Regions from separate parts of the Streptomyces sp. NPDC086147 genome, predicted to be linked through region 1. Evidence: riboswitches for the same ligand, from Rfam matches in the RefSeq annotation. Region 1 holds a riboswitch; the other holds the start of a gene.

Region 1 (5,703 bases):
ACCCCCCGGGACCGGCGAACGACCGCTCCACGAGCACGCCGAGCGGCAGCAGGATCAGCAGGGCCACCGAGAGGAGGACGCCGCCGAGCAGCGCCCACTGCCCGGCGCCGCGCGGCCGGCGCGCGGTCCGCTCCGGCGGTACGAGCCGCAGCGCGGCCTCCCGCCGCCGTACCGTCCACGCGTGCACAGCGAGGATCGCGCCGACCGCGACGAACTGCACCAGGGTCAGCACCGCCGCCGTCGACAGGTCGAGCAGCCGGGCGGTCTGCCGGTAGATCTCCGCCTCCAGGGTCGTGTACGCGTCCCCGCCGAGGATCTGCACGACGCCGAAGGAGGTGAAGGTGAAGAGGAAGACCATCAGGGACGCCGCCGACACGGCCGGGACGAGCGCGGGCAGCGTCACCGTCCGCCAGGCCGTGAAGCGCGAGGCGCCGAGGACCCGGGCGGCCTCCTCCTGGCGCGGGTCGAGCTGCGACCAGAGGCCGCCGACGGTCCGGACGACGACCGCGTAGTTGAAGAAGACGTGGGCGAGGAGGATCGCCCACACGCTCGTGTCGAGCCGCAGCCCCCACAGCTCGTCCGTGAGCCCGTTCCGGCCGACCAGGGCCAGGAACGCCGTGCCGACCAGGACGGTGGGCAGCACGAACGGCACCGTGACCACGGCCCGCAGGACGCTCTTGCCGGGGAAGTCGAAGCGGGCGAAGACGTACGCGCCGGGCAGGGCGACGAGCAGGGTGAGACCGGTGGAGGCGAGCGCCTGCCAGGCGGTGAAGCCGAGCACGTCCAGGACGTCCGGCCGGGACAGCACCTCGCCGATCCGGCCGAACCGCCAGTCGCCGCCGGGCCGCAGGCCCCGGTCCACGATGGACACGACGGGCCACGCGAAGAACACCGCGAAGAACGCGACAGGCAGGGCCATGAGCCCGAGCCGCGCCGCGTTCCCGCGCGGGTCGCGCCTTACTTCAGGACGAGCGACGACCACTGCTGGATCCACGCGTCACGCTTCTCGGCGATCTTCCCGGGCTCCATCGTCTCCGGCTTCTCCACGACCACGCCGTGCTTCGTGAACAGCTCTGGCAGCACCGCGCCCTTCGCCACCGGGTTCACGAACATCTGGAGCGGCATGTCCTCCTGGAACTTCTTCGAGATCAGGAAGTCGATCAGCGCCTTGCCGCCCTCGGGGTTCTTCGCCCCGTTCAGCAGGCCCGCGAACTCGGTCTGCCGGAAGCAGGTGCCGGTGGAGACGCCGGTGGGCGCGACCTTCGGCTGCGGCTCGCCGTACAGCACCTCGACCGGCGGGCTGGAGGCGTACGACACGACGAGCGGCCGGTCGCCCTTGGCCTGCTTGCCGCCGGCCGAACCGGAGAACTCCTGGTTGTAGGCGAGCTCCCAGCTGTCGACGGTCTTCACGCCGTTGGCCTTGAGCTTCTTCCAGTAGTCCTGCCAGCCGTCGTCGCCGTACTTCGCGGCCGTGCCGAGGAGGAAGCCGAGGCCCGGGGAGGACCGCTCCGGGTTCTCGACCACCAGCAGGTCCTTGTACTCCGGCTTCGCCAGGTCGTCGAAGGTCACCGGCGGCGCCAGCTTCTTGTCGGCGAAGTACTTCTTGTCGTAGTTGACGCAGATGTCGCCGGAGTCGATCGGGGTGACCCGGTTCTCCTTGTCGAGCCGGTACTCCGCCGGGATCCCGTCCAGGCCCTTCGCCTCGTACGGCACGAAGATGCCGTTGTCGAGGGCGCGGGACAGGAGGGTGTTGTCGACGCCGAAGAAGACGTCGCCCTGCGGGGAGCCCTTGGTCAGGATCTCCTTGTTGACCGCCTCGCCGGCGTCGCCGGCCTTGAGGACCTTGACGGTGAACCCGGTCTGCTTCGTGAACTCGGCCAGCACCTCCTTGGAGGCGTTGAACGAGTCGTGGCTCACCAGCGTCACGGTCTTCGGCGCGGGCGTGCCGGTCTTGCCGGCGGCCTCGCGGGCGTCGTCGGTGCCGCAGGCGGCGAGGGTCGTGACGCCCAGCGCCGCGACGAGCGCGACGGCGGCCGTCTTCTTGATGCTCACTGAGATTCCTCCTGGGGGTGACCAGGAAGAGACGCGGCCCCGCCCGCGGCCGGCGGACCGGGCGCGGGCAGGGCGCAACAGCTTGAGTTACGACCGAACTTCCTACCCAGAATGACCTGGGCGAGGTTCAGAGGGTCTGCGGTCTGACGGACACCGCACTCTCAGCGCTGTGGCGCTCCCCTGTCGGAATATGGAGATGTGTTCGAGCTCAGGGTACAAGCTCAGCGCTCGGCGGCGGCCAGCTGTCCACAGGCACCGTCGATCTCCTGACCTCGGGTGTCCCGCACGGTCACCGGCACGCCGTGGCGGGCGATCGCCTCCACGAAGGCCTTCTCGTCCTCTGGGCGCGACGCCGTCCACTTCGACCCGGGCGTCGGGTTCAGCGGGATCAGGTTGACGTGGACCCGCTTGCCCTTGAGCAGCCGGCCGAGCAGGTCGCCGCGCCAGGCCTGGTCGTTGATGTCCCGGATGAGGGCGTACTCGATGGAGATCCGGCGCCCGGACTTCTCCGCGTACTCCCAGGCGGCGTCGAGGACCTCCCGGACCTTCCAGCGCGTGTTGACGGGCACGAGGGTGTCGCGCAGCTCGTCGTCCGGGGCGTGCAGGGAGACCGCGAGCCGGCACTTGAAGCCCTCGTCGGCGAAGCGCAGCATCGCGGGCACGAGTCCGACGGTGGAGACGGTGATGCCGCGCTGGGACAGGCCCAGGCCGTCCGGCTCGGGGTCGGTGAGGCGGCGGATGGCGCCGACGACCCGCTTGTAGTTGGCGAGCGGCTCGCCCATGCCCATGAACACGATGTTCGACAGGCGGGCCGGGCCGCCGGGGACCTCGCCGTCGCGCAGGGACCGCATGCCGTCGACGATCTGGTGCACGATCTCGGCGGTCGACAGGTTCCGGTCGAGACCGGCCTGTCCGGTCGCGCAGAACGGGCAGTTCATCCCGCAGCCGGCCTGCGAGGAGATGCACATGGTGACCCGGTCCGGGTAGCGCATGAGCACCGACTCCACGAGCGTGCCGTCGTGCAGCCGCCACAGGGTCTTGCGGGTGGTGTCGTCGTCGCACGAGATGTGCCGCACCACGGACATCAGGTCGGGCAGCAGCTCCCCGGCCAGCTTCTCCCGCGAGGCGGCCGGGATGTCGGTCCACTCGGCGGGGTCGTGCGCGTACCGCGCGAAGTAGTGCGTGGACAGCTGCTTGGCGCGGAAGGGCTTCTCGCCGATCGCGGCGACGGCCTCCTTCCGCTCGGCGGGCGTGAGGTCGGCGAGGTGCCGCGGCGGCTTCTTGGCTCCGCGGGGGGCGACGAAAGTGAGTTCTCCGGGCTTGGGCATGGTGCTACCAGTGTCGCAGAGATACGAAGAGGGACCCGCCGTCCTGTGGACAACGGGCCCCTCGACCGAGGAAACGCAGGTCAGCCGGTGCCGACGAACAGCGCGAGCAGCAACCACACCACCGGCGCCGTCGGCAGCAGCGAGTCCAGCCGGTCCATGATGCCGCCGTGGCCGGGCAGGAGCGTGCCCATGTCCTTGATGCCCAGGTCGCGCTTGATCATCGACTCGCCGAGGTCGCCGAGCGTCGCGCTCGCCGCCACCGCGAGACCGAGGATCAGGCCCTGCCACCAGGATCCGTCGTCGATCAGGAACTGCATGCACAGCGCGCCCGCCGCCATCGCGAACGCCACCGCGCCGACCAGACCCTCACGGGTCTTTCCGGGGCTGATCCTCGGCGCCAGCTTGCGCTTGCCGAAGCGCCAGCCGACCGCGTACGCCCCGGTGTCGCTGACCACCGTCAGGAGCAGGAAGGTGAGGACCCGCTCCGGACCGTCGTCCGCGGCGAGCAGCAGCGACACGAACGTCGCCAGGAACGGCACGTAGAACGCGGCGAACACGCCCGCCGTGACGTCCTTCAGATAGCCCTCGGGCGGCTCCGTCATCCGCCACACCAGGACCGCAAGCGCCGTCAGGGCCATCGCGACCCAGGCGCCCTCGGCCCCGCGCACGTACCCGGCGACGACCATCGCCGCGCCGCCGACCGCGAGCGGCACCAGCGGCGCCTTGATCTGCTTGCGCTCCTGGAGCCGGGAGGTCAGCTCCCACAGCCCGACCACCACGGCGACCGCGACCACCCCGACGAAGGCCGCCTTCCAGATGAACAGCGAGGCGATGATGACGGCGCCGAGACCGACCCCGACCCCTATGGCCGCGCCCAGGTTCCGCCCCGCGGTCTTCTTCTGCCGTGGCGCCGGCGGCGCGGGCGGCGGAGGCGGGGTGCGGCTGGACATGGGCTCCTGCGGGTGCTCGTGCGGGGTCTCGTCGCGGAACAGGGGACCGCTCGGGTGAGCGGCCCCCCGGCCGTGACCGTCCTGGAATCCGCCGGCGGGAACGTCGGGCACGATGGGCATGGGGCGAGTCTGCGCCGCCGGGCGCCCCTCGTGGGCGGGACCCGCCGGGGCGGGCCCCTGGTGGGGTCCCCCCCGGCCGGAACCGGCCGGGGCATCCCAGGAAGAGTCGTTCATCAGACCTCGAGCAGCTCGGCTTCCTTGTGCTTGAGCAGCTCGTCCACCTGCGTGACGTACTTCGCGGTGGTGTCGTCGAGCTCCTTCTCCGCGCGACGGCCCTCGTCCTCGCCGACCTCGCCGTCCTTGACGAGCTTGTCGATGGACTCCTTGGCCTTGCGGCGCACCGAGCGGATCGAGATCTTCGAGTCCTCGGCCTTGCCCTTGGCGACCTTGATGTACTCGCGGCGGCGCTCCTCCGTCAGCTCGGGGAACACCACCCGGATGATGTTGCCGTCGTTGCTCGGGTTGACGCCGAGGTCCGAGTCGCGGATCGCCTGCTCGATGTTGCGCAGCGCGCTCTTGTCGAACGGGGTCACCACGGCCATCCGCGGCTCCGGGACGGAGAAGGAGGCCAGCTGGTTGATGGGGGTGATGGCGCCGTAGTAGTCCGCCACGATCTTGTTGAACATCGCCGGGTGCGCACGGCCGGTGCGGATCGCGGCGAAGTCCTCCTTGGCGACCACGACGGCCTTCTCCATCTTCTCCTCGGCCTCGAGGAGGGTCTCTTCGATCACCACTTGCTCCTGCGTGTCGTCGCGTTGTGTCCTGCACGGTGTACGACCGGCAGGGCTCTGTCCATCCCCTCGCGGGGCGGTTCCCGGTTCGGGTCAGGCCCGGGTGCCCTGGTCGCTCACGAGCGTGCCGATCTTCTCACCCTTCACCGCGCGCGCGATATTGCCCTCGGCGAGCAGTTCGAAGACGAGGATCGGGAGGTTGTTGTCCCGGCACAGGGTGACGGCGGTGGCGTCGGCGACCTTGAGGTCGCGGGCGATCACCTCGCCGTACTCGAGCGCGTCGAACTTGACCGCGTCGGGGTTCCGCTTCGGGTCGGAGTCGTACACGCCGTCGACGCCGTTCTTGCCCATCAGCAGGGCCTCGGCGTCGATCTCCAGGGCGCGCTGGGCGGCGGTGGTGTCCGTGGAGAAGTACGGCATGCCCATGCCCGCGCCGAAGATGACCACGCGGCCCTTCTCCAGGTGGCGCACGGCCCGCAGCGGGATGTACGGCTCGGCGACCTGGCCCATGGTGATGGCGGTCTGGACGCGGGAGTCGATGCCCTCCTTCTCCAGGAAGTCCTGGAGGGCGAGGCAGTTCAT
Region 2 (5,703 bases), on a different contig from region 1:
ACAGCAGCTCGTCCGCGCCCGCGTGGTGCCCCGCGTACTGGACGAAGCGCCCGAACTGCTCGGACCAGAAGTACGGCACGGGGTCGTACGGCCCGGTGCCGGCGCCCGTGATCGCGGCGGCGACCGCGCGCGGGCCCTGGAGGGCGTTGTCCCAGTGGTGGACGAGGAGGCGCTCGCCGTAGCGGGCGGAGGGGAAGGAGGCGCAGTCCCCGACCGCGTACACGTCGGGCAGGGAGGTGCGCAGCCGGTCGTCGGCGGTGACGGCGCCGCTCGGGTCGAGGGCGATGCCCGAGCCGGCGAGCCAGCCGGTGGCGGGGCGGGCGCCGATGCCGACGACGACGGCCTCGGCGGGCAGTTCGCGGCCGTCGGCGAGGAGGACCCGGCCGGGTTCGACGGTGTCCACGCGCGCGTGGGTGAGGAGTTCGGCGCCGTTCGCCCCGTACCACTCGGCCATGGGGGCGGCGACCTCGGCGGGCAGGGTGCCGGCGAGCGGGAGGTCCGCGGCCTCGACGACGGTGACGGCGCAGCCGGCCGCGAGCGCGGCGGTGGCGAACTCGGCGCCGATCCAGCCGGCGCCGACGACCACGACGGTGTGGCGGCGCTCCAGGACGGGCCCGAGGCGCACGGCGTCGTCGAGGGTGCGGAGCAGGTGGACGCCGGGGACGCCCTCGGAGCCGGGCAGGGTGACCGGGTGGGCGCCGGTGGCGATCACCAGCGTGTCGTACGGGACGGGTCCGGCCTCGGTGTCGACCTCGTGGTCGGCGGCGCGCAGTCCGGTGACGTCCACGCCGAGCCGGAGTTCGACGCCGAGCTCCTCGAAGTCGACCTCGAAGGCGGAGTCCTCGGCCTTCCCGAGGAGGACCGCCTTGGAGAGCGGGGGCCGGTCGTAGGGCTGGTGGGGTTCGGCCCCGAGGAGGGTCACGGGGCCGGTGAAGCCCTGCTCGCGGAGGGCGACGGCGGTCTGGACGCCCGCCATTCCGGCGCCGACGACCACGACGCGCCGCTGGGTCTGCTTCTGCTCGCTCACACGGCCACCTTACGTAACTGACGGCCCGTCAGGTGGGGTGGGGGTCGCGGCCCCCTCGTGACGGACGCGGGGCGGAAGCTAGTCTGGCGGGCGTAAAGCACTCGCGGGAGCCCGGACGCACCGGGCTGAGAGGGAGGCTGGCCGGCCTCCGACCGTACGAACCTGATCCGGGTCATGCCGGCGAAGGGAGGGGCTGGACGCCCATGCGTTCTTCCGACGATGCACAGGGATCCTCCGGCGCGGGAGGGGCTTCCGGCGCACGGGGAGCCTCCGACGGCCGAAGGGCCTTCGACGTCCTCGTGGTCGGGGGCGGGATCATCGGCCTGGTCACGGCCTGGCGGGCCGCGCGGCGCGGGCTGAGCACCGCCGTCGTCGACCCGGAGCCGGGCGGCGGGGCCGCGCGGGTCGCGGCCGGGATGCTCGCCGCCGTCACCGAGCTGCACTACGGCGAGGAGACCCTGCTCGGGCTCAACCTCGCCTCCGCCGCCCGCTATCCGGCCTTCGTCGCCGAGCTGGAGGAGGCCACCGGGCTCGACGTCGGCTACCGCGCCTGCGGCACCCTCGCCGTCGCCCTGGACGCCGACGACCGGGCCCACCTGCGCGAGCTGCACGCCCTGCAGACCCGCTGCGGGCTCGCCTCGGAGTGGCTGAGCGGCCGCGAGTGCCGCCGTCTGGAGCCGATGCTGGCGCCGGGGGTGCGCGGCGGCCTGCGGGTCGACGGCGACCACCAGGTGGACCCGCGCCGGCTCGCCGCCGCGCTCGTCGTCGCCTGCGAGCGGGCCGGGGTGGTCTTCCACCGGGCCCTCGCGGAGCGCCTGAGCGTGGTGCGGGACCGGGCGCGCGGCGCGGTCCTGGCCGGGGGCGGGGAGCTGGCGGCCGGGCAGACCGTGCTCGCGGCGGGCAGCCTGAGCGGGCGGCTCGCGGGGGTGCCGGACGAGGTGCTTCCGCCGGTCCGCCCGGTGAAGGGCCAGGTCCTGCGCCTGCGGGTGCCGCCCGCGTACGCCCCCTTCCTCTCCCGGACCGTCCGGGCCGTCGTCCGCGGCAGCCACGTCTACCTGGTGCCCCGTGAGAACGGCGAGCTGGTCGTCGGCGCCACCAGCGAGGAGCTGGGCTGGGACACCACGGTGACGGCGGGCGGGGTGTACGAGCTGCTGCGCGACGCCCACGAGCTGGTGCCCGGCCTCACCGAGCTGCCGCTCACCGAGACCCTGGCCGGGCTGCGCCCCGCCTCGCCGGACAACGCGCCGCTGCTCGGCCCCACCTCCCTGCCCGGCCTGCACCTGGCCACCGGCCACTACCGCAACGGGGTGCTGCTGACCCCCGTCACCGGCGACGTCATGGCCGAGGTGCTCACCACGGGCGCCCTGCCCGACGAGGCCCGCCCCTTCACGCCCCGCCGTTTCTCCCCCGCCCCTCCCGCACGTCAGGAGCAGCCCGCATGAGCGCGAACCCGCCCGCCGACGACGCGACCACGACCGTGACCGTGTCCGTGAACGGGGAGGCGCGCGAACTCTCCGGCCCCGTCTCCCTCGACGCCCTCGTGGCGACCCTGACCGCGGCCCCCTCCGGGGTGGCCGCCGCCGTCAACGAGACGGTGGTGCCGCGCGGCGAGTGGGCGTCGACGCGGCTCGGCGACGGGGACCGGGTCGAGGTCCTCACCGCGGTGCAGGGGGGCTGAGCGCGATGTCCGACGACGTGTTCGTCCTCGGCGGTACGGAGTTCTCCTCCCGCCTGATCATGGGCACCGGCGGCGCGCCCAGCCTCGACGTCCTGGAGCGCTCCCTGGTCGCCAGCGGCACGGAGCTGACCACGGTCGCCATGCGGCGCCTGGACCCGACCGTGCGGGGCTCGGTCCTCTCCGTCCTGGACCGGCTCGGCATCCGGGTCCTGCCCAACACGGCGGGCTGCTTCACGGCCGGCGAGGCGGTCCTGACCGCCCGGCTCGCCCGGGAGGCGCTCGGCACCGACTGGATCAAGCTGGAGGTCGTCGCCGACGAGCGGACCCTGCTGCCGGACGGGGAGGAGCTCCTGAACTCGGCGGAGACCCTGGTCGACGACGGCTTCACCGTCCTGCCGTACACCAACGACGACCCGGTCCTCGCCCGGAAGCTGGAGGACGTCGGGTGCGCGGCGATCATGCCGCTCGGCTCCCCCATCGGCTCCGGGCTCGGCATCCGCAACCCGCACAACTTCCGGCTGATCACGGAGCGGGCCGGGGTGCCGGTGATCCTGGACGCGGGGGCCGGCACGGCGTCGGACGCGGCGCTCGCGATGGAGCTGGGGTGCGCGGCGGTGATGCTGGCGTCGGCCGTCACCCGGGCGCAGGAACCGGTCCTGATGGCCTCGGCGATGCGGCACGCGGTCGAGGCGGGCCGGCTCGCCCACCGGGCCGGCCGCATCCCGCGCCGCCACTTCGCGGAGGCGTCCTCCCCGGTGGAGGGCCTGGCCCACCTGGACCCGGAGCGCCCGGCCTTCTGAGGCCCGGGGGCCCCGCGGGGCTCGTCACAGGTGTGCTGCGGTCCGGGGCACGCGCGCCGGACGCGTGGGCGCGGCTCGTAGACTCGTCGCCGTGGACACGACCCTTCAGGACCCCCTCGTCGGGCGGCTGCTCGACGGCCGCTACCGCGTCGACGCGCGCATCGCCGTCGGCGGGATGGCCACGGTCTACCGGGCCGTCGACACCCGTCTCGACCGCGTCCTCGCGCTCAAGGTGATGCACCCGCAGCTCGCGGCCGACGCCGTCTTCGTCGAGCGGTTCATCCGCGAGGCGAAGTCGGTCGCCCGGCTCGCCCACCCCAACGTCGTCGGCGTCTTCGACCAGGGCGCCGAGGGCGCGTACGTCTACCTGGCGATGGAGTACGTGCCCGGCTGCACCCTCCGCGACGTGCTGCGCGAGCGGGGCGCCCTCGCGCCCCGGGCCGCGCTCGACATCCTGGAGCCGGTGCTCGCCGCGCTCGGCGCCGCGCACCGGGCCGGGTTCGTGCACCGGGACATGAAGCCGGAGAACGTCCTGATAGGGGACGACGGCCGGGTGAAGGTCGCGGACTTCGGTCTCGTCCGGGCCGTGGGCTCGGCGACCGCCACCACCGGCTCGGTCCTCGGCACGGTCTCGTACCTGGCGCCGGAGCAGATCGAGCACGGCACCGCCGACACCCGCGCCGACGTGTACGCCTGCGGCGTCGTCCTGTACGAGATGCTGACCGGCGCCAAGCCGCACGCGGGCGACACGCCCGCCCAGGTGCTCTACCTGCACCTGAACACCGACGTGCCCGCGCCCTCCGCCGCCGTGCCGGGCCTGGCCCCGGAGCTCGACGGGCTGGTGGCGGCGGCCGCGGCCCGCGCCCCCGAGGCCCGCCCGCACGACGCCGTCGCCCTGCTCGGCCTGGTCCTGGAGGCCCGTGCCGCGCTCACCGACGCGCAGCTCGACGCGGTGCCGCCGCAGGCCCGGTCCGACGCCCGGGACACCGCCGACGACCGGACGAGCGTGATCGCCCGCGCCGTGCCGGCCGAGGAGCGCACCAGCGTGATCGACCTCCCGCTGCCGGCGGAGGCCGACGTCCGCGAGGTGCGGCACACCGGCCGGATGCCGGCGCCCGAGCCGCCCGCGGCCCCCGCCGGCCGCCGGCTGCCCCCGCGCGGCCCGCTGCTCGTGGTCGCCGCCGTCCTGCTCGTCCTCGGCCTGGGCGCCGGGGTCTGGTACATCAACTCCGGCCAGTTCACCCGCGTCCCCGCCGTCCTCGGCCAGACCGAGGACGCCGCCACGCGGCGGATCACCGACGCCGGCCTGGACGTCGGCAGCACGCGGCGCGCCTTCAGCGACGTGTACGAGCGCGGCACCGTCATGGCCGTCGACCCTGCTCCCGGCGAGCGCCTGCGGGGCAACGGCACGGTCGTCCTCACCCTCTCCCGGGGCCCGGAGACCGTGAAGGTGCCGAACCTCAGGGGCAAGCCGCTCGCGGAGGCGAAGCGGGCCCTGGAGAAGGAGGGCCTGGTCGCGGGGGTGGTCACCCACGAGTTCAGCGACTCCGTCGCCCGGGGCGCCGTGGTCGGCTCCGACCCCGAGCCCGGCACCGACCGCGCTCCCGACTCGGCGATCGCCCTGGTCGTCAGCAAGGGCTCCCCGATCGACGTGCCCGACGTCACCGGCGAGGCCGTCGCCACCGCCACGGCCGAGCTCCAGAAGTCCGGGCTCACCGTCCGGGTCGCCCCCGAGCGGGTCCACTCCCCCGAGGAGGCCGGCGCGGTCGCCGCCCAGTCCCTCGCGGAGGGCAGCCGGGCCGCCGCGGGCGACACGATCACCCTGACCGTCTCCAAGGGGCCCGCGCTGGTCGAGGTCCCCGACGTCACCGGCGAGACCACCGAGGACGCGCGCGCGGCCCTGGAGGGGGCGGGCTTCGAGGTGAAGCTCAGGAAGACCTTCCCGTACCTCGGCGACACCGTCGCGGGCCAGTCCGTGGAGGGCGGCTCCACCGCCCCCGAGGGCTCAGCGATCACCCTCACGATCAAGGGACTGTAGACACCCATGCGCAACCCCGTCGGCGGCCACGTCCCCGTGGCCGGCGGTCTCGCCACGGTCGGCCTCGGCTACGCCCGCGAGCTGGGCGCCGAAACCGTGCAGGTCTTCGTCGCCAACCCGCGCGGCTGGGCCACCCCGGCCGGGAACCCGGCCCAGGACG

What was found. A riboswitch is a leader RNA that binds a small molecule or an ion and turns the genes downstream of it on or off. The one in region 1 is predicted to bind thiamine pyrophosphate.
Region 2: it holds a riboswitch for thiamine pyrophosphate, as region 1 does, so the genes downstream of both, thiO (glycine oxidase ThiO) here and AB0398_RS04410 (thiamine ABC transporter substrate-binding protein) in region 1, are expected to answer to the same signal.

The regions. Positions count from the first base shown of each region.
Region 1 is NZ_JBFBJO010000001.1:929,713-935,415, reverse strand. It holds gene AB0398_RS04415 (iron ABC transporter permease) at 1-919, opposite strand, end outside; gene AB0398_RS04410 (thiamine ABC transporter substrate-binding protein) at 958-2,052, opposite strand; TPP riboswitch at 2,134-2,244, opposite strand; gene rlmN (23S rRNA (adenine(2503)-C(2))-methyltransferase RlmN) at 2,274-3,380, opposite strand; gene AB0398_RS04400 (phosphatidate cytidylyltransferase) at 3,461-4,564, opposite strand; gene frr (ribosome recycling factor) at 4,564-5,121, opposite strand; gene pyrH (UMP kinase) at 5,215-5,703, opposite strand, start outside.
Region 2 is NZ_JBFBJO010000006.1:782-6,484, forward strand. It holds gene AB0398_RS15355 (FAD-dependent oxidoreductase) at 1-1,027, opposite strand, end outside; TPP riboswitch at 1,121-1,233, shown strand; gene thiO (glycine oxidase ThiO) at 1,231-2,469, shown strand; gene thiS (sulfur carrier protein ThiS) at 2,466-2,705, shown strand; gene AB0398_RS15370 (thiazole synthase) at 2,711-3,505, shown strand; gene pknB (Stk1 family PASTA domain-containing Ser/Thr kinase) at 3,597-5,543, shown strand; gene AB0398_RS15380 (deoxyribonuclease IV) at 5,550-5,703, shown strand, end outside.